One region of the Kineosporia sp. NBRC 101677 genome, then DNA from elsewhere that is predicted to be linked to it. Evidence: riboswitches for the same ligand, from Rfam matches in the RefSeq annotation. Region 1 holds a riboswitch; the other holds the start of a gene.
What was found. A riboswitch is a leader RNA that binds a small molecule or an ion and turns the genes downstream of it on or off. The one in region 1 is predicted to bind glycine.

Region 1 (15,096 bases):
GGCGAAGACCGTGTACTCGTTGCCGTTCAGGGTGTCGACCAGGTCGACCTTCTTGTTCAGCTTGCCCGACACCGCGGCGGTGAGCTGCTTCAGCATCGGGTTGTTGGAGGCCGCGGTGGCCACCGGGTCGTTGGCCATCGCCTCGACCGAGCCCTTGCCGGTGGGCACCTGGGTGGCGTAGGCGGAACAGCCCGGGCCGACCAGGTTGGCCATCTCCACCGACTGGTTGGCGGCGGCGGTGGTGCGGGAGGCACTCGGCGTGGTCTCGCTGCCCTCGTCACTGTCGCTGCTGCACGCCGCCAGGGCGAGGGTGGCCGCGACAGCGGCCCCGGCGGCGAGCGTACGGCGGATCGACGGGTTCATCTCAGGCAAAGCCTTCCCTAGTAAACGCCCGGCGGGGAGCGGGTTTCCGATGAACCAGGATCCCCGCCCCGGCGCCGGGCGCCGGCGAGCAACACACCCGGTGCGCTGCTCGTCCGATCACCCGAGGAAGGCCGTCAGGTCGCCGCCAGGCGGACCACCGCCGGTGTGGTGGGCTGCTTCGAGCCGCCCTCGGGCTCGACCGAGACCGCGAGCTGGGCGTCGGTGGGGATGTCGCTCATGAAGGCCGACCCGTCGCCGTTCTCCAGCTTCAGCATCCCGCCGGACGTCACCTGGCCGTCGGACCCGATCACCCACATCTGGTAGCCGTGCCCGTGCGGCGCGTCCGGTACCCCGGTGGCGGCCAGCACCGCGTCGCCCTCGGCCATCACCATGGTGGCGGTGCCACCACCGGTGACGGTGTGGTCGACCTCCACCCGCTCGGGCGAGGTCAGCACCCGGGCCATGCCGTCGGCCAGGTTGCGCGCGTCTTCGGCGGCCTGGTGCTGCTGCCAGGCGACTCCCCCGAGGGTGGCCCCGGCGGCGATCAGCAGGGCGGCTGCGGCGCCGGTGAGCGCCTGCCGCCACGACGGGCGCCGCACCACGCGGGAAGACCGGGCCGGCAGCTGACGGGTCCGCGACACCTCGGCCATCACCCGCTGGTGCAGGCCGTGCGGGGCGGGCTGGGAGACCCGGTCGGCCAGGGAGGCCGCTGCCTCGGAGAAGTCGCGTACCTCGGCCGCGCAGGCCGGGCACTCGCGCAGATGGTGCTCGAACCGCCGCTGCTCGACCTCGTCGAGCGCGTCCAGCGCATAGGCCGCAGAAAGATCGTGCAGGTCAGGCATCCGAACCCACCCCCAGGCAGTCGCGCAGGCGGATCAATCCGTCCCGCATCCTGGTCTTCACCGTGCCGAGCGGCAGTTCCATCACGTCGGCCACGTCGGAGTAGCTGCGCCCGCCGTAGTAGGCCAGCGTGACCGTCTCGCGCTGACGCGGGGTCAGCCCGTCCAGGCAGTGCCGCACCCGCTCGGCCTCCAGGCGGCGTTCCACCTTCTCCACCACTTCGTCGTACTCACGCTCGTTGCTGCGCGCGGCCACCGCCTGGTCGCGGTTACGGGAGGCCTGCGAGCTGCGCACCCGGTCGACCGCGCGGCGGTGGGTCAGCGTGGCCACCCAGGCCCGCGCGCTCCCCCGGGCCGCGTCGAAGCGGGCGGCGCTGCGCCAGATCTCCAGCAGCACCTCCTGGGCCACTTCCTCGGCCTGGTGCGGATCCCGCAGCACCGACCGGGCCAGGCCGAAGACCACGTCCGCGACCCGGGCGTAGACCTGCTCGAAGGCCGCCTCGTCGCCCCGGCCGACCCGGCCCAGGAGCACCTCGGTCGTCTCCGCGGCGTCCGGCCCGCGGGCCGGGACCGGTACGGGCTCTCGCCGTCCCACCATCTGCGCACTGCCCTTCCACGGCCGTTCTCCTGCGAGGTCGGCGCAAGTTCGGCGCCGACCGGGGCGGCGGATTGGTGCAGGTTACCGGTGGATCAGCGGGCGGGACGAAGCTCACAGCCAGTCGTTGCGCTTGAACAGCGCCCACAGCCCGACGCTGATCGAGACGATCAGCGTCAGCGCGTAGGCGTAACCGTACTTCCAGCCCAGCTCCGGCATGTGCTCGAAGTTCATCCCGTAGACCCCGGCGATCGCGGTCGGCACCAGCCCGATCGCCGCCCAGGCGGAGATCTTGCGCATGTCGTTGTTCTGCCGCATGGCCACCTCGTTCTGGGTCACCGAGAGCCGGGCCACGTTGGCCTGCAGCACGTCCGAGAGCAGGCTGTCCTGCCGCTCGATCTCGTCGGTCACCCGCATGATGTGGTCGTGCACGTCGCGGAAGTACTTGCGCGCGCTCTTGTCCGACCCCGGCACCCCGCCGGTCATCAGCTTGAACATCGGCTCCCCGAGCGGCAGCACCGCCCGGCGGAACTCCAGCACCTCGCGTTTGAGCTTGTAGATCCGCTCGGTGTGGTCGCCCTCCCGTAGGCCGAACACCTGCTGCTCGATCTGCCCGATGTCGTCGTCGATCGAGGCGGCGACCACCTCGTACTCGTCCACGATCAGGTCGGCCACCCGGTGCAGCACGGCGATCGGGCCGCGCTCGCTGGCCTCCAGCCGGCCGGCGTCCAGTTCGCGCCGCACCCGGCTGAGCACGTCGGTCTGCCCGTGCCGCACCGAGACCAGGAAGTGCTCGCCGACGAACAGCGCGATCTCCTCGACCTCGACGATCTCCTCGCTGTCCACGTAGCGCACCGGCCGCAGCACCATGAACGAGACCTTCTCGTCCTCGTACACCTCCAGCTTGGGCCGCTGGAGGGCGTTGATCGCGTCCTCCACCGCCAGCGGGGGCAGCCGGAACTCGCCGGCGACGTGCTGCACGTCCTCGGCCGAGGGGTTCTGCAGTCCGATCCAGACGAACCCGTTGGTGCGCCGGGCCGCCTGCGCGGCCTGCTGCATCGGCAACCGGGTGCTGCTGCGCAGTCCGGTCTCGTAGACCGCGCAGTCGCCGATCACGTCCTCCACGTTGCGGTGCCGGGTCCGGCGGGGGATGCCGTTCTCGTGGCCGTTGTCGTCCACGACGCCGTTCAGGCCCTGCGGATCCCGGTCGTCCACGACGAAACTCCCCCACAGCGGTGCCGACAGCTCCCGCACCCGGCGCAGCCGGTGCAGTGCCTTACCCGACCACCGGGCCGGTGGTGTCGTGCCCTCGAACCAGCGCGTCGGCGTCTTCAATGCGGTGTTCTCCCAGCGAACGATCTACGGCAGCGCCCAAGTGTGCACCGGTTCGTTCGCATGCATGCCCTCGCAGTACTGCTCCACCATCCGGCGCAGGGCCTCGGCCCGTTCCATGCCTGAGCGCCCGGACGTGCCGTGCTCGAGCCGCTCCACCGCCGCCACCTGCCAGGACGCGCCGTTGCGGCCGGACTTGACCCGCCCCTCGACGATGCCCAGGTACCGATCCACATCCTCGGCGGGCACCCCGGCGGACTGGAGCCCCTCGGCCGCCATCGGCAGCAACCGGCGCAGCACCAGCTCGTCCACCCCGGTCTGGCCCAGCTGCGGCGAGTACACCGTGGCGTCCAGACCGTCTTTCGCGCACGCCAGGAAGTTCTCCTCGGCCGCCGCGAAGGACATCTTGGACCAGGCGGGCCGCCCGTCGTCCATCAGCGAGCGCAGTGCCCCGTGGAAGAACGCCGCGTTGGCCACCGTGTCGACCACCGTGGGCCCGGCCGGCAGTACCCGGTTCTCCACCCGTACGTGCGGCTCACCGTCGACCACCGCGTAGATCGGCCGGTTCCAGCGGTAGACCGTGCCGTTGTGCAGCCGCAGCTCCTGGAGCGTGGGCGCGCGGCCCGCGTCCAGCTCGGCCACCGGGTCCTCCTCGCTCAGTTCCGGCAGCAGCGAGGGGAAGTACCAGCCGTTCTCGGCGAACAGGTCGAAGATCGAGGAGATCCACTTCTCGCCGAACCAGACCCGCGGGCGCACCCCCTGGTTCTGCAGTTCCTGCGGGCGGGTGTCGGTGGCCTGCTTGAACAGCTCGATCCGGGTCTCGGCCCAGAGCCGGCGGCCGAAGAAGAACGGGGAGTTGGCGCCGACCGCCAGTTGCGGGCCGGCCAGGATCTGCGCGGCGTTCCAGGCCCGGGCGAAGTCTTCGGGCTGCACCTGCACGTGCAACTGCACGCTGGTGCAGGCCGACTCGGGCGCCAGCGAGTTCGCGAAGGTGGACAGGCGCTCCACCCCGTGGATGTCCAGGTGCAGGTTCTCGCCCCGGGCGGCCAGGATCGAGTCGTTCAGCGCCTTGTAGCGCGGCGAGGGAGTCATCCACTCCGGGTCGCTCAGGTGCTCGGGCATCGTGGTGGGCAGGATGCCGACCATGACGATGTGCGCACCGTTGCGGTTGGCGGCCTGCTCGGCGTTGTTCAGCACCTCGCGCAGCCGGGTCTCGGTGCCGGCCAGGTCGCTCAGCGGCGAGGGCTCGACGTTGAGTTCGATGTTGTAGGCGCCCAGCTCGGTCTGGAAGTTCGGGTCGCCGATGCCCTCCAGCACGGCGGCGTTGCTCAGGGTCGGCCGGAAGTCCGGGCCGACCAGGTTGAGCTCCATCTCCAGCCCGGTCATCGGGCGGTCGTCGTCGAACGGCCAGGTGGCCAGCAGGCGCTCGAAGACGTCCAGGCAGAGGTCGACTTTCTCGCGGTAGCGCTGCCGCTCCTCGGCCGAGTAGCGGATCGCCGAGATCTCGTCACCCATACCTCGACCAAACCACACCTTCGCGGCCCTGGCGAGGGGAGATGATCTACGAAGGCGCCGGGCGGAACATCACTTTAGGACGATTGGGAACTCGGCTCCCGCTTCCGATGGGTGAGACCGGGCCTGTCCGGACACTCCGCTTTTGCCCGGATCGCGGCGCGCCGATAAGGGTTTTGTCGGTGGGGGTGCCTACCGTGTCCTCTCGTGCGCATCCTTCACAGCTCCGACTGGCACCTGGGCCGGTCGTTCCACCGGGTGGATCTGCTGTCCGCACAGGCCGCGCACCTCGACCACCTGGCCGAGGTGGTGCGCGCCGAGAAGGTCGACGTGGTCCTGGTGGCGGGCGACATCTACGACCGGGCGCTGCCCGCGGTCGACGCGGTCACCCTGCTCGACGAGGGCTTGCACCGACTGGTGTCAGCCGGGTCCCAGGTGATCCTGTCCAGCGGCAATCACGACTCGGCCCGCCGGCTCGGCTTCAACTCCCGCCTGCTGGGTGCGGCCGGGCTGCACATCCGCACCGATCCGGCCCAGGTGGGCACGCCGGTGCTGCTGTCCGACGAGCACGGCGAGGTGGCCTTCCACCCGCTGCCCTACCTCGAGCCCGCGCTGGCCGCCGGGGTGCTGGGCGCCGAGCGCAGTCACGCCGGCGTGCTCGGGGCGGCCCTGCAGCGGGTGCGCGCCGACCTGGCCGAGCGGCCAGGCCTGCGCTCGGTGGTCTCGGCCCACGCCTTCGTCATGGGCGGGGCCGCCTCGGACAGCGAAAGAGAGCTGGCCGTGGGTGGTCTCGGGCAGGTGCCGCTGGCCCTGTTCGAGGGCGTCGACTACGTGGCCCTCGGGCACCTGCACGGCCGGCAGAAACTGGCCGGGCAGGCCCGCTACAGCGGCTCCCCGCTGGCCTTCTCGTTCTCCGAGGCCGATCACCACAAGGGCAGCTGGCTGGTCGATCTCGACGCGAACGGGCTGGCCGGGGTCGAGGCGGTGCCCGCCCCGGTGCCCCGGCGGCTGGGCCGGTTGCGCGGCGAGCTCGCCGAACTGCTCACCGAGGCCCGCTTCGCCGCCCACGAGCAGGAGTGGGTGCAGATCACCCTCACCGATCCGCAGCGCCCGGCCGAGCCGATGGAGCAGCTGCGCCGGCGTTTCCCGCACCTGCTCGAACTGCGGCTCGACCCGCAGCGGGCCGGCCGCGCCAGCGCGGCCGGTTACACCGAGAAGATCGCCGGACTGCCCGATCTGGACGTCTGCTGCAGTTTCCTGGAGCACGTGCGCGGCCGTACCGCCTCCCCCGCCGAGACGGTGCTGCTGCAGCAGGCCCTGGAGGCGGCGCTGATCGAGAGCATGGAAGGGGCGCCCGGTTCGGCCTACCGCGACCTGGCCGCGATGGCCGCCGAGTCTCCGGTGAGCGATGCCGAACTGCAGCAGCTGCTGAGCCCCAAGGCGCCGGGCCGGCGCGGGCGGAGCGCCTGATGCGCCTGCACCGTCTCGAGATCACCGCCTTCGGCCCGTTCGCCGAGCACCAGCAGATCGACTTCGACGAGCTCAGCGGCGCCGGCCTGTTCCTGCTGCACGGCCCCACCGGCGCGGGCAAGACCAGCGTGCTCGACGCGCTCTGCTTCGCCCTCTACGGGCGGGTCCCGGGCAGCCGGGGGGCCTCCGGCCGCTACCGCAGCGACCACGCCGATCCGGCGGTGCGGGCCGAGGTGGTGTGCGAGTTCACCGTGGCCGGGCGGCGTCTGGAGGTCACCCGCTCACCGGAGTGGCAGCGTCCGAAGAAGCGCGGCACCGGTTTCACCCGCGAGCAGGCGCACGTGGTGGTGCGTGAGTGGGTGGCCGACGGCTGGGTCGGCCGGACGAACCGTATGGACGAGGCGGGAGACCTGATCGGGCAGCTGATCGGGCTCGGGCCGGAACAGTTCACCAAGCTGATCCTGCTGCCCCAGGGCGAGTTCGCGGCGTTCCTGCGGGCTTCGGCCGAGGAGCGGCGGCCGCTGTTGCAGAAGCTCTTCGGCACCGACCGTTTCGCCGCGGTGGAGAGCTGGCTGGGCGAACGCCGCCGGGAGGGGGCCGGTTCGGTGGCGGCCGCCCGCGCCGGGACGGCCCGGCTGTTCGCCCGGGCCCAGGAGGCCCGCCCCGACCAGCCCGGCCAATCCGACCAGTCCGACCAGCCCGACCAGGGCCCCGGCAGCGGTCACGAGGATCTGGATCTCGACGACACCGAGGCGGTCACGGCCCTCGTCCGTGAGTGGGCCACCCAGGCCCACGCCCAGTTGCGCGCCGCCCACACCGCCGCGGTGAAGGCCGAGGCCGCACACGAGAAGGCCCGCGCCGAGCACGAATCCGTGGCCGAGACCGTACGGCTGCGCGACCGACGCCGCGAACTGGTGGCCGAACATGGTCTACTGGTCTCGCAGTCACCGGAGCAGGCGGTCCGTAAGGCCCGCCTTCAGGCCGCCGGGCACGCCCCGGTCCTGCTCCCGTTGCTGGCCGAGCTCGACGCGGCGTCGGTGGAGGTCGAGACCGCCGAATTCCGCGTCGAGTCGGCCCGGCGGCGCCTCGCCGACCACGGGCTGGAAGGTCAGGTCGACGACGGCGGTGGCCGAACCAGCCCGGGCCACCCACACCAGGCCGAACCGGCCGACCAGGCCGAACCGGCCCGGCTACGGCAGGAACTGACCCGGCTGCGGCAGGAACTGGCCGCCCTCACCGCCCTTCTCCCCGCCGACCTGGAACTGCGCCGGCTCGACCGGCAGGCCCTGGCCACGCAGGAGCAGCTGCAGCAGACCGAGGCCGCCCGGGTGCAGGCCGAGAAGGCCGCCGCCCGGCTGAACGAGCAGGCCGAGAAGCTGCTGGCGGCCCGGGGCGAGAGCGAGATGCTGGCCTCCGCCGCCGAAGACCGCCACCGCGACCTGGAGCGGGCCAAGCGGGTGGCCGAGGCGGTACTACGGGCCCAGCGCCTCACCGAAGAACAGACCAGTCTGGAAGACACCCTGCGTGCCGTCACCGACGTGCACCAGGCCGCCGTCGCCGCCCAGCAGGAACTGCAGGCCCGGCGTCTGGCCGGGATGGCCGCCGAACTGGCGGCCGGGCTGGGGCGCGACGAGGAGTGCCCGGTGTGCGGCAGCCTCGACCACCCGCGCCGGGCCAAGCACCGCGCGCGTCCGGTCACCGAAGAGGAGCAGGAGCGCGCGGCCCATCAGGAGGCCCAGACCTCGGCCCGCCGTGAGCAGGCCCGTCAGGCCGTCGAGGCCGGGCGGCGGCAACTGGCCGCCCTCACCGCCCTCACCGGCGGGGCCGACGCCGAGGCAGCGATGGCCGAGCTGGCCGGCGCGCAGTCCCGGCTGTCCGAGGCCAACCGGGCCGCAGCCTCGGCCCAGAAGCTCAACGCCGAGGTGGCCGGTCTGGCCGCCCGCCTGGAAGCGGCCCGGGCCCGGCTGGAGGCCGCCACCGATGCGGCCTCGGCCGGGCGGGAAGCCTTGGCCGCCCTGGAGAGCCGGCGATCGGACCTGCGCGGACGGCTCGACCAGGCCCGCGGCGACAGCGCCGACGTGCAGTCCCGTCATGCCCGGGTTACGGCCGCGGTCGAGGCGCTCACCGAGCACGAAGAGGCCCACCGCGCGCTCCAGATCGCGCGAGACCGGCTGGCCCGGGCCCGCGGTGCAGCCGACAACGCCGCCACCGCAGCCGGTTTCACCGACCGTGAGGCAGCCGCTGCGGCCGCCCTACCGGAGGCCGACCGAGCCGAGCTGGCCCAGGTCATCGCCGACCACGACGCCCAGCGGGCCCGGGTCGAGGCGCTGCTCGAAGAACTCGGCCGCGAGGAACAGGCCTCCGCCGCCGCCCGCCGGGCCAAGGAGAAGCAGGCCGCCCGCAAGCCCCGCCGCAAGAAGCCCCGCAAGGCCGATCCGGGCCAGCCCATGCTCGACCTCTGGGCCGAGCTCGTACCGATCGCCCCCGAACCCGGCCCAGCCACCCAAGAGCCCACCACAGCAGCCGGAACCGACGGGACCGACGGGCCCACCGACGTCCTCAGTTCCAGCACTCCCGAAGAGACCGAGCCTGACCTCGACTCCCTGGCCGAGGCCCTGAACGAGATCCTCCAGAAGGCCCGCACCGCCCACCAGAGCGCGCAGCAGCGCCACACCCTGCTCACCCGGGCCGCCCAGGCCCTCACCAACCTGACCATCGAGCTGGAGCAGCACGCCAAGCAGACCGCCGACCTGCGGGCCTCCTTCGCCACCCTCGACGCGGTCTCCCGCTGCATCGAGGGCACCGGCGGCGACAACCAGCTGCGCATGCGCCTGAGCTCGTACGTGCTGGCCGCCCGGCTGGAACAGGTGGCCCAGGCCGCCACCCTGCGACTGGCCGCGATGTCCGGCGGCCGGTACTCCCTGGTGCACACCGACGGCCCCTCCCGCGGCGGCGCCCGGTCCGGCCTGGGGCTGGCCGTGATCGACGGCTGGACCGGCGTGCAGCGCGACCCGAGCACCCTCTCCGGCGGCGAGACCTTCTGCACCTCCCTGGCCCTGGCCCTCGGCCTGGCCGACGTGGTGCAGGCCGAGGCGGGCGGCGCCACCATCGAGACCCTGCTGGTCGACGAGGGTTTCGGCAGTCTCGACCAGGACACCCTGGACGAGGTGATGGACGTGCTCGACGGCCTGCGCAGCGGCGGCCGGGCGGTCGGCCTGGTCAGCCACGTGGCCGACCTGCGCGACCGGATCCCGGCCCAGCTCGAGGTGGTCAAAGGCCGCGACGGCTCCCACCTCAGGGTGGGAGCCGCCGCACTCATCGCTTAGGAGCGAGAACCTCAGTCCTCGAACGCCTCCGGCGCCGGGCAGGAGCAGACCAGGTTCCGGTCGCCCCAGGCACCGTCGATCCGGCGCACCGGCGGCCAGTACTTGAACCGCGGCGTCACCCCGGCCGGGTAAACGGCCTCTTCCCGGGTGTACGGGTGCTCCCACTCACCGGTCAGGCTCTGCGCCGTGTGCGGGGCGTTGGCCAGCGGGTTGTCCCCGGCCGGCCACTCCCCCGCGGCGACCTTGTCGATCTCGGCCCGGATCGCGATCATCGCGTCGCAGAACCGGTCCAGCTCGGCCAGGTCTTCGCTCTCGGTCGGCTCCACCATCAGCGTCCCGGCCACCGGGAACGACATCGTCGGGGCGTGGAAGCCGTAGTCGATCAGGCGCTTGGCCACGTCGTCCACCGTCACCCCGGTGGCCTTGGTCAGCGGCCGCAGGTCGAGGATGCACTCGTGCGCCACCAGGGCGTCCCGGCCGGAGTAGAGCACCGGGTAGTGCTGACGCAGCCGGGCCGCCACGTAGTTGGCGGTGAGGATCGCGGTGCGGGTGGCCCGGGTCAGGCCCTCCAGCCCCATCATCCGCACGTAGGCCCAGGAGATCGGCAGGATGCCGGCCGACCCGTACGGCGCGGCCGAGATCGGGCCGATGCCGGTGGCCGGACCGGCCAGCTCGTCCAGCGGGTGGTTGGGCAGGAACGGCGCCAGGTGCGAGCGCACCGCCACCGGGCCCACGCCCGGGCCGCCGCCGCCGTGCGGGATGCAGAACGTCTTGTGCAGGTTCAGGTGCGAGACGTCGGCGCCGAACTGGCCCGGACGCGAGAGCCCCACCAGCGCGTTGAGGTTCGCGCCGTCGACGTAGACCTGACCGCCGGCCTCGTGCACCTCGGCGCAGATCTGGCCGATGCCCTCCTCGAACACGCCGTGCGTGGAGGGGTAGGTCACCATGATCGCAGCCAGCGCGTCCCGGTGCTGCCCGATCTTGGCCGACAGGTCGGCCAGGTCCACGTTGCCGTTCTCGTCGCAGGCCACCACCACGACCTTCATCCCGGCCATCACCGCGCTGGCGGCGTTGGTGCCGTGCGCGGACGACGGGATCAGGCAGACGTTGCGGCCCTCGGCACCGTTGGAGCGGTGGTAGGCCCGGATCGCCAGCAGGCCGGCCAGCTCACCCTGCGAGCCGGCGTTCGGCTGCAGCGAGACCGCGGCGTAGCCGGTCAGCTCGGCCAGCCAGTTCTCCAGGTCCTTCACCAGGGCGCGGATGCCCTCGGTGTCGGCGCTCGGCGCGAACGGGTGCAGCCCACCGAACTCCGGCCAGGTGATCGCCTCCATCTCGGTGGTGGCGTTCAGCTTCATCGTGCACGAGCCCAGCGGGATCATGCCCCGGTCGAGCGCGTAGTCCTCGTCGGCCAGGCGGCGCAGGAAGCGCAGCATCGAGGTCTCGCTGTGGTGCGTGGTGAACACCGGGTTGGTCAGGTATTCAGACGTACGGACGAGGGTGGCGGGCAACGCGGGCTCGCTCACCTCGGTCGCGGGGGAACCTCCGAAAGCCTGCGCCACCAGCGCCAGGTGGGCCGGTGTGGTGGTCTCGTCGCAGGAGACCCCGACGTGGTCGGCGTCGACCCGGCGCAGCAGCACGCCGAGCTCGTGCGCCCGGTCCACCACCTCGGCGGCCCGGCCCGGCACCTCGGCCAGGACGGTGTCGAAGAAGTTCTCGTGCACCACGGTGACGCCCTGCGCCCGCAGACCGGCGGCCAGCGTGGCGGCCGAGGAGGCGGTGCGCTCGGCGATCCGGCGCAGCCCCTGCGGGCCGTGGTACACCGCGTACATGGCGGCCATCACGGCCAGCAGCACCTGCGCGGTGCAGATGTTGCTGGTCGCCTTCTCCCGCCGGATGTGCTGCTCGCGGGTCTGCAGGGCCAGCCGGTAGGCCGGGTTGCCGTCCGCGTCCTTCGAGACCCCGACCAGGCGGCCCGGCAGCGAGCGCTCCAGGCCCTTGCGCACGCTCATGTAGCCGGCGTGCGGTCCGCCGAATCCGAGCGGCACCCCGAAGCGCTGGGTGTTGCCGACCGCCACGTCCGCGCCGTCCTCACCGGGCGCGCGCAGCAGCGTCAGCGCCAGCAGGTCGGCGGCCACGGTCACCAGCGCCTTGCGCTCGTGGGCGGCCTCGATCAGAGGACGGAGGTCGGTCACCTTCCCGGAGGCCCCCGGGTACTGCGCGATCACGCCGAAGACACCCTCCTCGACCGCGTCGAGGGCCTCGGCCGGGGCGTCGGTGAGGTCGGCCACGACCACCCGCAGGCCGAGCGGTTCGGCCCGGGTCTGGATCACCGCGAGGGTCTGCGGGAGGACGTCGGTGTCGACCACCAGGGCGGCCCCGGCGGGCAGCTTGGAGGCGCGGCGCATCAGCGTCATCGCCTCGGCGGCGGCGGTGGCCTCGTCCAGCAGGGAGGCGCTGGCGGTGTCGAGCCCGGTCAGGTCCGAGACCATGGTCTGGAAGGCCAGCAGAGCCTCCAGCCGGCCCTGTGAGATCTCCGGCTGGTACGGGGTGTAGGCCGTGTACCAGGCCGGGTTCTCCAGCACGTTGCGCAGGATCACACCGGGCGTGTGGGTGCCGTAGTAGCCCAGCCCGATCATCGGCACGCCCACGGTGTTGCGGGCGGCCAGGGCGCGCAGCTCGGCCAGCGCCTCGGCCTCGCTCACCGGCTCGGGCAGGGCGGGCACGCCGCCGTCGCGGATCACCGGGGGGATCACGGCGTGCTCGAGGGCGTCCAGCGAGTCCAGGCCGACCGTGCGCAGCATGGTAGCCACCTGCGGGGCGTCGGCGCCGATGTGCCGGTCGGCGAAGGCGTCGGCGCGGTGCCCGGTGCCCTGGGGGGCGTCCTGCGGCGGCTCGGTCAGGTCCGGCTGGTTCCCGGCATCGATGAAGGTCGTCATCGGAGGCTCCCACGCTTCAGGCGTAGCGGCCGCTGAGTAGGGCCGCACGGATACCTCCCCATCCGTCGGGCCACGTCGCCCTTCGGAGATGCCTCGCCCTGGCGGTCCTTGGCGCCTGAGAGGTTCCGGGGAGAGTTGCCCCTTCGGCGCCCCTTCACGGGGTCTCTCCCGCCGGGGTCTTCAGCTGTCGGCCTCCGTCACTGACGGACCACCCACGGCCCTGACGTTACCAGCGCGGCATGTCACATTCATCTTCGCCCGGTTCCGCACACCCCACAGAGGGCCCGGTCGGCGTACGGCGGGCGAACGGAGGGTTGCGAGGGGACCCGGCGAGGCGATGCAATTGGGTCTTCCCGAGCCCTGACCCGGACGGCCGTCACCCTGAGTGGGACGGCAATCACGTCCGTTCCGTCGCGGCCCGGATCGTCGGCCGGAACTTGATAACGAGGTAGCGTCGAATACCGTGATCGTCGTCAGCGTGTGCAGTTTGAAGGGTGGCGTCGGGAAGACGTCGGTGGTCCTGGGCCTGGCCTCGGCCGCGCTGGCCCGTGGCGTCCCCACGCTCGTGGTCGACATCGACCCGCAGGCCGACGCGACGCTCGGGCTCGACATCACCGCCGAGATCACCACCAACGTGGCCACCGTGATGGGCGCCTCCCGCCGCAACGCGCAGAAGGTGAACGTCGTGCCCAGCGGCTGGGCGGCCGGCGGCGGCACGCTCGACGTGCTGCCCGGCTCGCACGACATGGCCGCGCTCGACCGGCCCACCGGCAGCGAGCGCACCCTGGCCCGGCTGTCCCACGCGATCAGCCAGCTCGAGGGCTACCAGCTCGTCCTGATCGACTGCCCGCCCTCGCTGGGCACGATCACCCGCTCCGGCCTGGCCGCCAGCCAGCGCGCCCTGGTGGTCTCCGAGCCGGCCCTGTTCTCGGTCACCGCGGCCGACCGGGCCCTGCACGCGATCGAGGACGTGCGCCGCAACATCGCCCCCACGCTGCAGCCGCTGGGCGTGGTGGTCAACCGCTACCGCGAGCGCTCCCCCGAGCACCGCTACCGCCTGCAGGAGCTGTCGGACATGTTCGGCCCGCTGGTGCTCGGCCCCTCGATCCGCGAGCGCAGCGCCCTGCAGCAGGCCCAGGGCGCCAGCCAGCCGATCCACCGCTGGCCCGGGGCCCCCGCGCAGGAGCTGGCCGGAGCGTTCGACGCCCACCTGGCCCGGGTGCTGCGGGCCAACACCCGCGGCCGCCGCCCGGCCGCCAGCGCCAGCTGATCCCCTGAAGCCAGACAGCAGAAAGCCCCCGGGTACCGGATCCCGGGGGCTTTCTGCTGGACCGTAAGGCTTTTCAGCTGATCGCGCGGGTCTTCCGGCGCGCCGCCAGCTCGTCTCCGGCGACCATCGCGGTGTCGTCCCCCGCGCGCTCGGCGGGCAGCTCGGCCAGCGTGCCCTCGACCTCGCGCCAGACCCGGCCGACGGCGATGCCGAACACGCCCTGACCGCCCTGGACGAGATCTATCACCTCGTCCGCCGAGGTGCACTCGTAGACGCTGGCGCCGTCGCTCATCAGCGTGATCTGGGCCAGGTCCTCGACGCCGTGGTCGCGCAGGTGGTTCACCGCGATCCGGATCTGCTGCAGCGAGACCCCGGTGTCGAGAAGCCGCTTGACCACCTTCAGCACCAGCACGTCGCGGAAGCTGTACAGCCGCTGGGTGCCCGAGCCGGTGGCGTTGCGGACGGTGGGCTGGACCAGGCCGGTGCGGGCCCAGTAGTCGAGCTGACGGTAGGTGATGCCCGCCGCCCGGCAGGCGATCGGGCCTCGGTAACCGGCCTCCTCGTCGAGCTCGGGCAGGTCGTCGGTGAAGAGCATTCCCTGCGCCTGCGCGACGACGTGACCGGGCACAGCATCTCGCTCGCTACGCTCGCTCACGGCGGCTCCATTCAACGTTCCGAGTCCGGCACGCTGGTCCGAGGGACGGATCTCAGCGGGAGAACTACACCGGGGTCGTTTCATTTGAACCGTAGGCCGCCCACCCGGCCTCGTCAACGAAGCGGGTCCCGAGGGGGGCGGCGTGTCGGCAGATCACCCCTCTTTCGGACCAATCGGAACCGTTCCGGCGCCGGTGGCGAGGGGGTTTCAGGAGTCCTGCGGGCCCTTGCCGGTCTCGCCGAAGTCCTCCGGGGAGATGTTGTCGAGGAACTCCCGGAACTTCTCCACCTCGTCCTCGTCCTCGTCCGGCACCGAGACCCCACCGGCCTCCAGCACCTCCTCGGCACCGACGATCGGGCAGCCGACCCGCAGCGCCAGGGCGATCGCGTCGGACGAGCGCGAGCTGACCGACAGCCCGCCGTCGAAGACCAGCTCGGCGTGGAAGACGTTCTCCTTCAGGGCGACGATGCGCACCTGGGCCAGCCGCCGGCCGAGCGCCTCGATCACGTCCTTCATCAGGTCGTGGGTGAGCGGGCGCGGCGGCACCAGCCCCTGCTGGGCGTTCGCGATCGCGTTCGCCTCGGGCGCCCCGACCCAGATCGGCAGGTAGCGATCCCCGTCGCGCTCCTTGAGCAGCACGATCGGGTTGTTCGAGGGAACCTCGACCCTGACACCAACCACATCAAGCTCCCGCACACCGCAAACGTACCCCGCGGCCCGGCGCCTAGGCGACCAGAGTGGGCCCACAGTCAGGCCGCGGTCAGGACTGTCCGCGCTCCAGGGCCGCTTTCAGCAGTG
Region 2 (15,096 bases), on a different contig from region 1:
GGTTCGACGACGGCAGCGAACGGGAGGCGGGCCTCCTGGTCGGGGCCGACGGAGTGCAGTCCCGGGTGGCCCGGCAACTGGCGGGCGGGCCCACCAGCAGGCCCACCGGCCTGGTCGGGGTCTGCGGCCGTACCCCGCGGGCCCGGCTGAGCCAGGACGAGCAGGATCGGCTCGGAACCCGTTCCAGCCTGGCGGTCGGAGCTCACGGCACCGCTCTGTACGTGGGCTACCTGGACCCGGGCGCCCAGGCCGTGCTCGACGCCCCCGAGCTGAGCATGGCGGTGACCAAGGAGCCGATCTACATCTGGGGAGCCATGTTTCCCGAGAGCGAGCACACCGGACAGATGCGTGCGCTGAGCGAGAGCGGTCTCCGTGACGCCACCCGTGACCTGTTGCGCTCGCGGGGCTGGGGAGAGCGCCCGCTGGCCGTGCTCGAGCACACCGACACCCAGGGCATCGCCGTCTTCCGGTTCAACGCGGCCTCTTCCGACCCGCAGGAGCAGGCGCCCTGGCCGGCCGGCAACGTCACTGCATTGGGGGACGCCGTCCACGCCACTCCGCCGACCGCCGGGATGGGTGCGGGGGTGGCCATCCGGGACGCGGCCGCGCTGGTCGAGGAGCTGCAGGCGGCCCGGGCCGGGCAGAAGGCGCTGCGGGTGGCCGTGCACGACTTCGAGGGCGGGATGCGCGAACGCGGCGCCGAGGCGATCCGGGCCGCGATGAAGACCGTGAACTGGGTGCTGGCCACCAACACCCCGGCGGGGGCGGCCCTCACCCGTGCGGCCCTGCCGGTCCTGGCCGGGCTGCACGGGCTCAAGCGGTCGAGCTGGTCGAGCTGGTCGGGCTAGTCGAGCAGGGCCTGGTACTCCTCGGAGGTCAGCAGCTTGGCCGTGGTCTCCGGGGTGACGGTGAACAGCCAGCCGTTCCCGTAGGGGTCGGCGGCGATCAGCGCCGGGTCGTCCACGATCGCCTGGTTGACCTCGGCCACCACTCCGGTGGCCGGGGAGTACAGGTCGGACACGGACTTGGTGGACTCCACCTCGCCGCAGGCGTCGCCCGCGGTGACGGTGGTGCCCACCTCGGGCAGGTCCACGAACACCACGTCGCCCAGGGCGTCCAGGGCAAAGGTGGTCAGGCCCACCTGCACCGGCCCGGTGGGCAGGCTGTCGTCCGTGGTGCCGGGCGCCAGCAGGATCCACTCGTGCTCGGCGGTGTAGAGACGGTCGGCGGGGTTGCTCATCGTGGGACTCCTCAGGAGCGCTTGTAGAACGGGTACGGGACGACCTCGAAGGCCAGGTGCGTGCCGCGCACGTCGACCTGCAGCCCCCGGCCCGCCAGGGCCTCCTCGCGGTCCACGTAGGCCAGCGCGATCGGGCGGCCCAGGGTGGGGGAGAGGGCGCCGGAGGTGATCACACCCACCGGCCGGCCCTCGGCGTCGAGCACGGTGTTGCCGGCGCGGGCGGCGCGGCGGCCGCTGCCGGCCAGGCCGGTCAGGACCCGGGCGGGCGGTTCCTCGGCGAGCCGGGCCAGGGCCTCCTGGCCCACGAACGGCTTGCCCAGCTGGGCCACCCGGCCCAGGCCGGCCGCGTACGGGGTGGTCTGCAGGCTCAGCTCGTTGCCGTACAGCGGCATCCCGGCCTCCAGCCGCAGGGTGTCGCGGCAGGCCAGGCCGGCCAGGCGCCCACCGGCCGCCTCCAGGCCCGGCTGCAGCGCCTGCCACAGCGTCACGGCCTGGTCGGCGGCGACGTAGACCTCGAACCCGTCCTCGCCGGTGTAGCCGGTGCGGGCCAGCAGCACCGAGAGACCGGCCAGCTGGGCGGGCATGCAGGCGTAGTAGCGCAGGGCGGCGACGGCCTCGCGCTCGGCGTCGGTCGCCACCAGCGCCTGGACGATCGCCTGCGAGGCCGGGCCCTGCACGGCGATCAGGGCGGTCTGCTCGGTCTCGTCGGTGATCCGGGTGTCGAAGCCACCGACGCGGGTGGTCAGGGCCTCGAGGACGGTGGCGGTGTTGGAGGCGTTGGCGATCACCAGGAACTCGTCGTCGGCGAGCCGGTAGGTGACCAGGTCGTCGAGGATGCCGCCGTTCTCGTCGCACAGCAGCGAGTACTTGGCCCGGCCGGGGGCGATCGCCGACAGCTTGCCCACCAGGGCGTGGTCCAGGGCCGCGCCGGCCTCCGGGCCCTGCAGCCGGATCTCGCCCATGTGGCTCAGGTCGAACAGGCCGGCGGTGGTCCGCACCGCCTCGTGCTCGGCCAGTTCGCTGCTGTACTTCAGCGGCATGAGCCAGCCCGCGAAGTCGGTCAGCCGGGCGCCGGCCGCGGCGTGCACCTCGTGCAGGGGCGTGGAACGGGGCACGGGCCTGTCGGACATGAGCTGCCTTCCGGAATCCTGCGACCGCGCGCACGGCGGCGCCGGTGGGCCGATTCCTCCCCGCTCTGTCCTGGGACCTGAGAGCTTGGCCGCCGCCCGCGGACGGGTGGGGCACTTCACCTTCGGTAAACCGGCATCCGGCCGGATTTCTCCAGAGTTGCCTCGTCGCGACGGTATCTGGGCCTGAGAGATTCCTGGGGAGGGATTGCTCCTACGGCGCTTCCGGTACGGAAGGCTCTCCCGTCGCGCGTCGACGGCGTATTCAGTTCTGCGTGCGGCAGGCAACCGTAGCCTGGCCCGCACACCCCCATCAACACGAAGCGGTGTGTCCACTCGGGTGGAATCGGCCCTTTGCCCCGGCTCGCCGGCCCAGCAGCATGCCGCTGAGGCACAACCGGAGGGGGAGAACATGATCACGTTCGCGCACGTCAGCGATCTGCACATCGATCTGGGGGAGCGGGCCACCGAGCGGGCCCGGCGCCTGATCGGCCGGCTGAAGGCGATGTCCGGGCTGGACGCCGTGCTGGTCACTGGTGACATCGCCGACCACGGCACTGCCGCCGAGTACCGCCTGGTGCGGGAGCTGCTCGCCGAACTCCAGGGGCCGGTGCTCGTGCTGCCCGGCAATCACGACGTGCGCGAGCAGTTCGGGCCGGCCCTGCTCGACCGCGACGCCTCCGCCGATGAGATCAACCAGGTGGTGCCGGTCGGCGACTCCGACTTCCTGCTGTGCGACAGCACGATCCCCGGCGAGAGCGGGGGCCGGCTCAGCCCGGTCACCCTGACCTGGCTGAAAGAGGTTCTGGCGGAGCGGGATCCGGCCCGTCCGGCGGTGCTGGCCTTCCACCACCCGCCGGCCGTGCTGCACATCCCTTCCGTCGACGCGATCCGGCAGACCGGCGAGCAGGAACTGGCCGATCTGCTGGACGGGCGTCCGGACGTGGTCGCCCTGGTCTGCGGCCACGCCCACACCGCCGCGACCACCACGTTCGCGGGCCGGCCGCTGGTGGTCGGGCCGGGCTGCGTGTCGACCACCCAGCTGCCGGTGCTGGGCCCCGAAGTCCTGGAACCCCAGGCCCCGCCCGGTTACGCGATCCACCTGCTGGACCAGGACGGCCGGCTGGTCACTCACTTCCGCCCGGTCCAGGTCCGGTTGGGCCGAACGCCGTAACCACCCTTCACCACCCCCGTCCATCGTTCCGAAGAACTCCTGGTGAGCACGACCACGGACAAGGCGCCCCCGCAGACCCCGCCTGCCCCCGCCCAGGTCCTGCTGCACGACATCGCCGAGGAGGCGCCGCTGCGCGACCCGGTGCGCCGGCGCCGGTTGCTGCTCGGGATCGGCGTCGCCGTCGTCGCGCTGGCCCTGGTGCTGGCCACGCTGCGGCTGGTCGGCGTGGTCGGCGCCCCGAGCGAGGCCGACAAGGACGCCGAGGCCCTGGTCACGGTGCAGGAGCAGGTCCGGCCCGCGCTGGACGACCTGATGAGCTCACGGGCGGTGTTCTTCGACGCCGAACGCCGCTACCTGCCGGCGATGAAACAGGCCGAGACCAGGGCCCAGGCCTACAACCGGCGTTACCTGTCCGGTCAGCGCCGCACCGCGGTGCCCGACTTCAGCGGCCCGGCCGGTGAGCTGGACCAGGTGGCCGACGAGCTGACCGCGCTGGGGAAGCAACTGAGGGAGGTCCGGCCCGAGGCCGGGGTCACCTCCGACGCCCACGACTACCTGATCAACGCCGTGCGCACGCTGGCCCGCGACGCCCGGCGTAACGCCGCTGTGCTGCAACGTTCTCGCGGCCCGTTCGTCCTGGTCGCGGTCGACGACGACAACGCCCTCAACTCGATCCGGCGGATGAACAAGTCTCTGCTGTTCGTGCTCGACGCCACCCAGTTGCCGATCCGAGAGTTCGACCTGCCCGGGGGCACCGACCCGCACCGCGACGACCACAGCAACCTGATCTGAGGCGTACAGCGGCAGATAGCGGCGTATAGTTGCGTTCGTGACTCACTCGTGCCCTCCGCCCGCCGGGCGTCTGGAGGTCCTCGGCGCTCTCCGCGCCGGCACGAGGTAGCTCTGCCCTCATCCGGTGATCCGCGTGCGTCTTCCGCACGCCGTCCGTGGCCTCCTCGAGGTCATTTCCCACCACTGAGAATCGTCATTCCCTGCGGCCGGTCCGGCCGCGGGGCGATCAGACATGAGGCAGAACCTTGCGTCCCATCACCGAGAAGCAGATCCGCACGTCCTTCGTGAACTCCTCCCTGCGCGAGCGCAAGGAACTCGTGCTGCCGGAGAACCTCGGCGAGCTGGACTGGGAGAACCTGGACTACCTGGGCTGGCGCGACCGTAAGTACCTGAACCTGGGCTACGTCCTCGCCCAGATCGACGATCAGCTGGTCGGCGTGGTCATGCGCCAGGCCGACGCCCAGACCCGCAGCCGGCCGCTGTGCAACTGGTGCGAGAGCGTGCAGGACAACAACGACGTGGTGTTCTTCAGCGCCCGGCGGGCCGGTCCGGCCGGGCGCAACGGCAACACCCTGGGCACCCTGGTCTGCTCCGGGTTCGAGTGCTCGGCCAACGTCCGGATCCTGCCGCCCACGCCGTACGAGGGCTTCGACCATGCGGCCGCCCGACAGCGCCGTTCTGAGACCCTGCAGCTGAACGTGTACGCCTTCCTCAGTGCTGTGCTCAGGCAGGGCTGAGAGCGGGCACAACCTTTCTGTCGGGTCACGCGTCGTACCGGGGTGATGGTCATGTCCTCCTCTGCCGGCACCTCGCCCGGGTTCGGTGACGAGGTGCCGGCGGCGCCCACCCTGTCCGGTCTCGACGCCGAGGCGGCGGTCGAGATCCTGTTCGACCGCTACCAGCTACGCATGCTCCGGGTGGCGACCGTGCTGGTCGGTGATCCGGTGCTGGCCGAGGACGTGGTCCAGGACGCGTTCCTGGCCGTGCACGGCAGCTGGGAGCGGATCCGGAACAAGGACGAGGCGGTCGGCTACCTGCACCGCAGCGTGATCAACACAGCCCGGTCCCGGCTGCGCCGGCGCTCGGTGGTGCAGCGGCTGGCCGGGCTGCGCCAGCACGACCAGATGAGCGCGGAGGACGCGGCCCTGAAGGCGCAGTTGCCCGGGCCGCTCACCGCGGCCATCGCGGCGCTGCCTCGGCGGGAACGGGAGGTGGTGCTGTTGCGGCACTACCTGGATCTGTCCGAGAAGGAAACTGCGGACGCTCTCGGGCTGCGGTCCGGTTCGGTGAAGGGGTACGCCTCACGCGGGCTGGCGAAGCTGCGCAAGGTGCTCCAAGAGGAACAGCGACCAGAGCTGCTGCAACAGAAATCATCAGGGAAGGAGGAACCGCGATGACCGACGAAGAGCGTCTGCGCCAGCAGCTGGACGAGGAGCTCGGCGACATCCAGGTGCGGGCCGGCTCCCGGGAACGGCTGCGGCAAGGGATGCGCGGGCGGCGTAAGTCGCGGTGGTTCCGGGCCTCGGTGATGGTGCCGGTGGCCGCCGCCATGGCGATCGCGGCCCTGGTGCTGAGCATTCCGCTGCTGCTGGACCGGCCCGGGCAACGGGTCGAGGTGGTGCCGGCCGGTCCGCCGCCGGTCGTGGCGACCACCCCGGACCCCAGCCCCACGGCCAGCACCCGCCCGGTCGAGTCCGGCAAGATCGAGCCGAGGCCCTCCGCCGAACCCGAGCGCACGGCGGCCGTGCCGAGGTCCAGCCCGGCGAAGGTGCGCGAGACCACCACCCGGGCGCCGTCGCGCGAGTCCGTGCCGCGGGCCACCGAGGCCGAGCCGACCCGCCGCACCGACAGCCCCACCGACGACTCGGAGTGACCGGAAAACTACTTCCCCGAAAAAGCTTTCAGTCGCACAACCTTTGTCCCCACCGGTGAGTCGTTCGTTCAGTGAGACCGGCACCCCTGCCGGATCACCGGACGAGGAGGACGAAGATGCGCAAGACCAAGCTGGTGGCTGCGGTACTGGTTTCGGCGGGTTTGCTGTTCGGGGCGTCGGGCACGGCCCTGGCCGCCGGGAACGACCTCACGCCGGAACCCTCGCCCACGGCGGAGGAGAGGACGCGGCCCGCCCCGGTCGAGACCACGGCCCGGCCCAGCAAGCGGCCCTCGGAGGCGACTCCCACCGCGATGCCGCGGGACGAGGGCAAGGTTCCGGCGGCTCGCCCGGCCCGGCCGGTCCAGGGCGACCCGAGCTTCACCGGCTGAGCCTGGTGCGCCGTACTTCTGGTGGTCGTCCCGCCGGGCTCCGAGCCCGGCGGGGCACCCCGCAGATTCTGACCGCTGTCGCAATTGCCTGCGGCGTATTGCTTTCCGGGTGTTCCTCGACTGCCGAGGAACCCAAGGCGCCGGTCGCCGATCAGGCGGCACCGTCGTCCTCAATCGGAACTGACGAGCAGGCGCAGGTGGTCAGCCATCTCGAGAACCTGCAGCACGGAAGCAGTCTCGTGGCCACCGCGACCGGCAGTGGGGTGGAGGTGCTGAAGAAGCCGGGCGGGACCAAGGGCAAGAACCTGGCCAGCCCGATCGAGAGCGGGGGACCGCTGACCTTCCTGGTCACCGATGAGAAGGACGACTGGCTGAAGGTGCACCTGCCCACGCGGCCGAACGGCTCCACCGGCTGGGTCTCACGCTCGGAGGTCGAACTGTCGGTCACGCCCTACCGGCTGGTGGTCTCGATGAAGAAGCACAGCCTGGTGGTACTGAAGGACGGCAAGCTGGTGGCCGAGCACGAGGTGGGAGTGGGTAAGGCCGCCACCCCCACCCCGCCGGGCGAGTACTACCTGACCGAGCTGCTTCAGCCCAGTGACCCGGACGGCGCCTACGGTCCCTACGCCTTCGGCATCTCCGGGCACTCCGACACCCTGAAGAAGTTCGCCGGCGGTCCGGGGCAGCTCGGCCTGCACGGCACCGACCAGCCGGACAAGCTCGGCACCGACGTCAGCCACGGCTGTCTGCGCCTGTCCAACGAGGTGATCACCGAGCTGGCCGAGACCCTGCCCCTGGGCACCCCGATCGAGATCCAGGCCTGAGAGCCGGCCCGGTTCTGAGGAGTTCGCGGGGAACAGCACCCGATCGGCCCAGGTGCTGGTTCCCGCGTGCTACTCCTTCAGGGGCGGCACTGGGCCGGGCGGGTGGTCGGCGCCGTGGTGTCGTGACGCTCAAGTACCTCTCCGCACATGATTGAGCCATGGACGAACTCAGCCGCCTGGCCGGCATTCTGCAGGCCTGCTCGGACAAGCTCGAGGTGCTCTCCGGGCAGGTACGCGCCGACGCGCTCTTCTTCGACCTGACCAGCCACCCCGATCTGGCCTACCTCGACGCGCAGGTCGACGGGTACTACGGCCGCTGATCGCGGAAGAGACCGGCCAGCGTGTCCATGCCGTCGACCCAGAGCTGATCGGTCCCGGGCGGCGGCGGGGTGCTGAGCAGAGCCACCGCCGCCACACCCCCGGCCTGTGCGGCCAGGATGTCGCTGGAGGAGTCGCCGATCATCGTGGTCTCGGCCGCGGTGGCGTTCAGCGCCCGCATGGCCCGCAGCAGCGGGGTGGGGTCGGGCTTCATCAGGCGCGGATCGGGATCGCGGCCTTCGACGTGGCCGACGAGTTCGGACAGGCCGTAGAGGGCCAGGACCTTGTGCACCGCCTCGGCCCCGTTGTTGCTGACGACCGCCACCGGCCGGCCGCTCTCGGCGCAGGCCCGCAGGAAGTCCTCGGCCCCCACGGTCAACGGGGCCTCGGCGGCCGCGTCCACCTCCAGCGCCCGTACCGAGGCGTCCACGCGCGCGGTGAGTTCGGGGTAGATCTCCGAGACCCCGTCGAGCAGGTCGAGCGGGTCGTCGATGTCGGTCAGCTCCTCGTCCACCGGGCCGCCGACGAAGGCTTCCAGCTCGTTCAGCGCCGCGTCGGCGAGCACGTCGGCGGGCAGGCCGGCGAACAGGTCGCAGATCGGCCCGTCGAAGTCGAGCAGCACGTACTTGGTGGCCGCGACGAGTTCGGCCAGGCGCGGTTCGTCCTCCATGAGCAGCGACACTAGACCCGTTCCGCAGATCGGGCCTTCGATTCGGACCGGAAGTACCAGAGCGCCACCACTGCGCAGATCAGTGCCGTCAGGGCCAGCCCGGCCGTGCGCTGCACCAGCGTGGGAAGGTCGGCGTCGCGCAGCGGTTCGGTGGCGAACGCGTGGAAGAGGTACACCCACAGCGACTGCTGCCCCATGAACACCAGCCAACCCGCCCGCGGTTCGCGCAGTTCGTCGAGGGCTGCAGGGACAATCGTGACCAGGCACAGGTTGAGCACCAGGAAGCTGATCGCGGCCAGCCAATCGCTGCCCTGGTACGAGTACGAGTAGACCGCAGCGGCCAGGAGCCCGGGGATCAGCAGCGCGGGATGAGGCCGTAGGGCAGCGGTGTTGCGCGCGCTGAAGCCGGCCACGAACCAGACCAGGTAGCTGAAGTACCGATCGTCGACCAGATCCAGCTGCGGCGGGAGCTGCTCGGCCAGCGGCGTACCCCAGATCAGCCACCCGACGGCGGCGGTTCCGGCCAGGAGCAGGAACGGGTGGGGTAGGCGAACGGCGAGCCAGGTCAGGCTGATCATGGCGAACAGCACCGGCACGTACCAGAGGTGCCACTGCGGCGCGGTGAACAGTTCGGCCACTGCTCGCAGGTCGGTGGGGAACACCCCGAAAGTGCTGGCCCAGAGCAGGCTCACGGCCAGCCAGGGCAGCAGCATGCGGCGGCCGTAGTCGGTGAGCAGCTCGGGATAGCTTCTTTCCTGCAGTCGCTCGGCCCGCAGCAGATAGCCGGACAGGAACAGGAACGCCGGCATGTGGAAGCCGTAGATCAGCCACTTGGTGAAACTGTCGTCCAGGCGTTCGGCGAAGGTGTGCCCGAAGATCACCAGGACCAGCAGCAGGGCCTTGAGCTGGTCGGGGCCGGCCGAACGGGATCGGCGGGGCCGAACTGACACCTGACGCTCCCTCTGCGTGGACCGGCGGCACACGCTAGCCAGGTCTGTGACAGGAGTGCACATCGGGGAGCGTATCGGCTCTTCGGCCGAGACCCGCGAGTATCCGCCGGGTATCCGCTGATGGGCCGGTACCGGGCTCTACGGTGGTCGTCTTCCGCCCGGTGCCGCGGGCGCGGACGTAGGAGTGGGCAGCTGAAGAGGGTGCTGGTTCTGGTGTGCGCGGCCGTGCTGCTCGCCGGCTGCACCGAGCCCCATACCCCGCTGGCCGCAGCCTCACCGGTAGCTTCGCCCGGCGTCTCCGGAGTTGTCGGCCCGACGGGCGGGCGGGTGGCGGTGCCGGGCGGTCCGGTGGTGGACGTGCCGGCCGGTGCGGTGTCGGGTGCGGGCACGCTGGTGGTCAGGGAACCCAACAATGGACGACTGGCGCCGGTGTCCGGCTCACCTTTCCTTGGAGTCGGGGGCGCCTACGAGATTGCTCTGCAGGGAGCCCGGCTGACCGGGCCGGTCCGGCTGACCTTCCCGGTGCGGATGGAGCCGCTACCGGCGGCCGCGGACGCCGATGCCGCAGCCGTGCTCGGCCACTACGACACCGCCGAGCGCACCTGGAAAATCGTTCCGGCGCAGTACGATCCGGACAAGAAGACGATCACCGCCGAGGTGTACGAGCTGGCCTGGTGGAACGCCTTCGTCTGGGACTTCTCCCGGCTGCGCGACGCCGTCGCCACCACCTATGCCTCGGTGCTGGCCGAGCCCGGGGCCCAGCCGACCTGTGAGCACGAGTCCGCCGCCCGTCTGACCGGTGTGCGGGTCAGCGCCGGGCCGAGCGAGCGGATCCGCTGGTGCTACGGGCTGGCCGACGGGGCGCCGGTGCTGAAGGTGGTGAACGTCGGCGGCTATCCGATCAGCATCGAACATCCGCGTTCGTGGCCGGTGCGGCGGCACGAGGACAGCGTCCGGATGCCTCCCGAGCTCGACGCCCTGGTCAAGCGCCCCGGAAAGGTGCTGCTGGCCGGGGGCTCGACCCTTGAACTGCGTCCCGATGGGCTCACGCCCGGCGGCACGGTGACCGCGCGGACCAGTGGCGCCGGCTTCCTGGCGCTGGCGCTGGCGCTGGGGCAGGACTCGTTCGACCAGGTCTCGGCCGGAGTGCCGGGGGCCCGCCCGGCCGAGGCGGCCGATGTGCTGCGGAAGGTGCTCGAGGGCGACTGTCTGGAGCGGTACACCCGGCGCATGGACCGGCCGGTGCCCGACCTGGCCGATGCCGAGCAGCGCGCGCTGGAGGCGCACACCGTGGCCTTCGACTGCCTGCGCCGGGCCTGGCCCGGTTCGGAGGCGTTCACCGGGGTGGCGCTGGCCTGGCTGGCCTCGGGCATCGGGGTGCTGCTGGACGGGGTGACGGGGGTGGCCGACGCGGCGGTGTTCGCCGAGCCGGAGACGATCCAGGTACGCGTGGACCAGTAGCCCGGGATCACCGGAAGGCCGTGAACGGGCAAGTTGATCACGTCCTGCTACGGTTTTGGGGCTCACCGACCTGAGCGCGTTGACGTCCCCCCGGCCGACCGGAGCTCACGGTGATCGCTCTTCTTCTCGACCTGTCCAACATCGTCGGCGGGCTGTTGCTCGGCCTGCCTCTGCTGCGCCTGGCCCCCCGCGGGGGTGAGCAGAGCGCCCGCCTGATCTCCCGGATCGACCCCTGGGCCTGGATCGTCGGTGTGGTGGCCCTGGTCACCGGCGGCTACTACCTGATCGTGCACCTCGTCTCGGGTCCGCACCTGTTCCACTTCGAGGTGGTCGGCCTGGCGGTCGGCGTGATCCTGCTGTGGGACCGGCTGACCGGTCGCCCTCCGCTGCGGGGCCAGGCCGGCCCGCCCGAGGGTACGGCGCTGGTGCTGGCCATCTTCGGGCTGATCGCCGTGGTGGTCGGGCTGCAGGGGCTGTTCACCCCGAACTGAGAGGGGGCCGGTGGAGACGGGAATCCGGGGCATCGGCGCCCGCCTCCACCGGCGTTCGGGGGCCCGGCCGGCTGCTGGCAGCGACTGACCGGGGGAGTCGCGCGCGAGTTCTCCACGCAGCGGCTCTGGACGTTACCCGGCCCGGCCCTCGCGCCGCCACCAGGGGTTACTGGTGAGCACAAAGGGCATAGGGCGAGGCGGACTCACCCCTGATCTGCGCCCAGCTCGCGGTACAGCGGCTCCCACCGCGCCTTCCGGTCCTGGCTGGACTGCTCCCACCAGGGGGTGCCGCGCTCGCCGAGGGCGACCTTGGCCCGCTGCACCCGGTCGCGGGCGGCCCGCTCGGCCGCCTCGTCTTCCTGCCGCAGCGCGCGCCCGACCTCACGCCGCGCGCTCATCAGCTCCTTGCGCAGGACCGCGCCGACCTCTTCGGGCAGCTCCGGATCGGTGGCCCGCCACTTCCGCCCCTTGATCACCACATGATGACCGTCGGGGGTGAGTTCGGGGTTCACGCGTTCTCGACGATGCTCTCCGCCACGTCGCGCAGGTGCTCCTGGTTCGGGGCGAAGGCGTCGGCGATGTCCGGGTGCAGACCGGCCCGGGTCTTCTCCAGGAGCTCCTCCTCGACCTCGTCGACGCTCTCGCCGGAGTAGTGGCCGTCGACCTTCTTCACGGCCACGCGCAGGGCCGAGGTCAGCTGGTCCTCCAGCGGCTCGCGCAGCTTCTCGACCGGGCCGAGCGAGGTGTCGGGATCGAGCTTGACACGGGGCTGCACCATTTTTCGGGCCTCCAGCACTCAACCAGCCGGGCGGATCCGGCGGTGCCCAGTATGTGGCCCGAAGATCGGTTCGGCATCCCGGGCCCGAGGTGCGCCGCGGCCGCCCGAGCACAAGAATCGGACGGGTAACGCAGGCCCGAGTCACGCAGAAGGTGGTCATGGAACCGATGTCCCTGATTCTCACGGCGGTCGTCGCCGGGGAGTCCAAGACCGAGACCAACACCATGATCGGTGCCGTCGAGGACGACTACGGCAAGCTGCACAGCGCCCTGCAGGCCCGGCTGGAGGGCCGTCCGGACGCGCTGGAGGCCCTGCAGCAGTACGTGGACCAGCCCGAGAACGACAAGGACACGCTGATCACCGGGCTGCAGCAGGCCGGTGTCACCCACGACTCCGAAGTGCTCGAGCTGGCCCTGAAGGTGATGCAGCGGATCGACCCCGAGGGCAGCGCCAACGGCAACTACGCCGTCGACCGCTCGTAGGTCAGGCGCGTTCCACCCGCAGACCGGCGCGCTCGGCGTTGCTGTAGTCGTCGGCCACCCAGACCACCTGGCGCCCGGCGCGTTTCAGCAGGCTGGCGGCGATCGAGGAGCGGTAGCCGCTGACGCAGTGCACCCACAGCTCGCCCGGCGGCAGCGAGTCCAGCCCGGTGAGCAGCCGGTGCAGCGGCAGGTGGGCCGAGCCGGGCAGGTGGCTGGCGGCCCGTTCGTCGTCGCGGCGCACGTCGAGCACCACCGCGTCGGTGGCCCGGGCGAGGTCTTCGAACGAGGCCTTGCGGTAGGACGCGGGCTCGTCGGTGAAGGCGGCGACGTCGCCGAACGCCGTGGCGTCGGGCCGGTCGATACCGATCCGCACGAGCTGGCGCTGGGCCTGGGCGATCTGTTCCTGGTTCTCACCGATCAGGGTGAGCGGCGCGCCCCAGGGCATCAGCCAGCCCAGGTAGGTGGTGAACTGCCCGCTCAGGTCGATGCTGACGGTGCCGGCCAGGTGCCCGGCGGCGTAGGCGGTGCGATCGCGCAGATCCACCACCCATTCCCCGGCGCTGATCCGGCGGTGCAGCTCGTCGGCCTGCACCGGCTCGGCTACCGACAGGTCGACCGGACCGGGGCCCTGCCGGTTCAGCACGCCCATGTGCACGTAGTACGCCGGGTAGGCGGTCAGCCCGGCCACCAGCCGCTGCACGAACGCGTCCTCGTCCGGTTCCAGCAGCGCGTCGTTCACCTTCTTCTGCTCGCCGATGGTGCTGGCCGAGCCGCCGGTGGCGCTGCCCGCCGAGCAGAAGCTGCCGAACCCGTGGGTGGGCATCACCTGCACCTCGTCGGCCAGTTCGTGGGCCAGCCGGTGGGCCGAACGGTACTGGGCGTGGGTGAGTTCCACGGTGCGGGCGGCGTCGACCAGGTCGGTCCGGCCCACGCTCCCGAACAGCAGCGAGCCGCCGGTGAACACCACCGGGTCGGACGAGCCGTCCTCCACCACGTAGGCCAGGTGCGTGTCGGTGTGCCCGGGGGTGGCCACGACCCGCACCCGCAGCCCGCCGGCGGTCAGCTCGTCGCCGTCACCGATCGGCCGGCGCTCGAAGCCCACCTCGTCGTCCCGGTTCACGCCGTACTCCGCGCCGGTGCGCCGGGCCAGCTCGTAGCCGCCGGTGACGTAGTCGTTGTGGATGTGCGTCTCCAGCACCAGCACGCAGCTCAGGCCCAGCTCGCCGAGCCGGCCGAGCACCCGGTCGACGTCGCGCTGCGGGTCGATCACGACGGCGCTGGAACCGTCGTGCGCGATGTAGCTGCGGTCGCCGAGCTCGCTGGTCTCGATCACGTCCACCTGGATCACGTGCTCACGCTCCCGCGCATTGCTGGGACATCCGAATGTCCGTACATTAAGTGCCCAGCGCAGACGAGGGCAACGGAGCGATGGTGAACTTCACGAGCGTGCACACCGAAGAAGGGGCGCCGGCCCAGGGGTCCTGGTCGGCCGCGATCGACCGGTCCGCCCCGCTGCCGCTGTGGGCCCAGGTGCACGCCGACCTGCGTCGCCGCCTCAATGCTGAGCAGTTCACGGCCGGTTTCCCGGGTGAGATGGCCCTGGTCGAGGCGTACGACGTGAGCCGTCACACGGTGCGTGAGGCCCTGCGGCGCCTGCGCGACGAGGGCGTGGTGATCGCGGCGCGCGGCCGCCGCCCCCGGGTCGCCTCCGGCACCCGCCGCATCACCCAGCCCCTGGGGGCGCTCTACAGCCTGTTCGCCTCGGTCGAGGCCGAAGGGCTGGAGCAGCGCAGCATCGTGCGGGCGATCGATCTGCGCACCGACGCCCACGCCGCCTCCCGCCTGTCCCTCGGGCCCGACACCGAGCTGTTCTACCTGGAGCGGGTGCGGCTGGCCGGTGACGAGCCGCTGGCCTTCGACCGGGTCTGGCTGCCCGCCGCCCTGGCCGCCCCGCTGCTCGAGGCCGACTTCAGCCACACCGCGGTCTACCGCGAACTGGAACAGCGCTGCGGCATCCGGCTGGGCGGAGGCGAAGAGACGATCCACGCCGTCCTGCCCACCGCCCCGGAGCGCGAGCTGCTCGGAATCGGTCCGGAGACGGCCGGGTTCGCCATCGAGCGAAGGGCTCAGGGGCCGGCCGGGCCGGCCGAGTACCGGCGCACCCTGGTCCGGGCCGACCGCTTCGCCGTGGCGGTGCAGTTCTCCACCGGCGGCGGCTACAAGCTCAGCCTCTCCGGCGCCTGAATGTGGCTACCCGCAGCCATATCTCTCGCCGACTGTTCCTGACCGCCACCGCCGGTGCCGTGGTCACCGGCGCCGGGGTGGCCGGCTACCTGAGTGGTGTCCTGCCCGGGGTCGGGGGAGCGGAACCCAAATTTAAGACGTTTGACTCCAGCGCGCGCGGAAAGCCGGTTACGTACGGGTGGGCTACTCCGCCCGATCACGAACCTGACGGGCTGCCAGTTGTTCTGGTACTGCACGGCCGGGGAGATGATGCCCACTCCGCCTTCGATTCCCTTGCCGCTCA

Region 2: it holds a riboswitch for glycine, as region 1 does, so the genes downstream of both, gcvT (glycine cleavage system aminomethyltransferase GcvT) here and gcvP (aminomethyl-transferring glycine dehydrogenase) in region 1, are expected to answer to the same signal.

What each region holds. Positions count from the first base shown of each region.
Region 1 covers NZ_BSTA01000010.1:233,856-248,951, forward strand. Annotated here, with positions in the region: gene QSK18_RS27015 (fasciclin domain-containing protein) at 1-363, opposite strand, end outside; gene QSK18_RS27020 (anti-sigma factor) at 498-1,205, opposite strand; gene sigK (ECF RNA polymerase sigma factor SigK) at 1,198-1,800, opposite strand; gene QSK18_RS27030 (magnesium and cobalt transport protein CorA) at 1,912-3,132, opposite strand; gene QSK18_RS27035 (glutamate-cysteine ligase family protein) at 3,157-4,644, opposite strand; gene QSK18_RS27040 (exonuclease SbcCD subunit D) at 4,849-6,111, shown strand; gene QSK18_RS27045 (AAA family ATPase) at 6,111-9,437, shown strand; gene gcvP (aminomethyl-transferring glycine dehydrogenase) at 9,449-12,373, opposite strand; glycine riboswitch at 12,466-12,554, opposite strand; gene QSK18_RS27055 (ParA family protein) at 12,852-13,643, shown strand; gene QSK18_RS27060 (MerR family transcriptional regulator) at 13,717-14,238, opposite strand; gene QSK18_RS27065 (bifunctional nuclease family protein) at 14,506-14,994, opposite strand; gene ftsR (transcriptional regulator FtsR) at 15,059-15,096, opposite strand, start outside.
Region 2 covers NZ_BSTA01000004.1:48,987-64,082, forward strand. Annotated here, with positions in the region: gene QSK18_RS12810 (FAD-dependent oxidoreductase) at 1-848, shown strand, start outside; gene gcvH (glycine cleavage system protein GcvH) at 845-1,240, opposite strand; gene gcvT (glycine cleavage system aminomethyltransferase GcvT) at 1,252-2,370, opposite strand; glycine riboswitch at 2,532-2,623, opposite strand; gene QSK18_RS12825 (metallophosphoesterase) at 2,780-3,541, shown strand; gene QSK18_RS12830 (hypothetical protein) at 3,584-4,333, shown strand; gene QSK18_RS12835 (FBP domain-containing protein) at 4,579-5,070, shown strand; gene QSK18_RS12840 (SigE family RNA polymerase sigma factor) at 5,122-5,730, shown strand; gene QSK18_RS12845 (hypothetical protein) at 5,727-6,206, shown strand; gene QSK18_RS12850 (hypothetical protein) at 6,323-6,595, shown strand; gene QSK18_RS12855 (L,D-transpeptidase family protein) at 6,793-7,419, shown strand; gene QSK18_RS12860 (hypothetical protein) at 7,578-7,739, shown strand; gene QSK18_RS12865 (HAD family hydrolase) at 7,727-8,407, opposite strand; gene QSK18_RS12870 (acyltransferase family protein) at 8,419-9,357, opposite strand; gene QSK18_RS12875 (hypothetical protein) at 9,559-10,818, shown strand; gene QSK18_RS12880 (hypothetical protein) at 10,929-11,309, shown strand; gene QSK18_RS12885 (hypothetical protein) at 11,513-11,821, opposite strand; gene QSK18_RS12890 (hypothetical protein) at 11,818-12,087, opposite strand; gene QSK18_RS12895 (Het-E N-terminal domain-containing protein) at 12,255-12,569, shown strand; gene QSK18_RS12900 (MBL fold metallo-hydrolase) at 12,571-13,917, opposite strand; gene QSK18_RS12905 (GntR family transcriptional regulator) at 14,100-14,813, shown strand; gene QSK18_RS12910 (alpha/beta hydrolase) at 14,891-15,096, shown strand, end outside.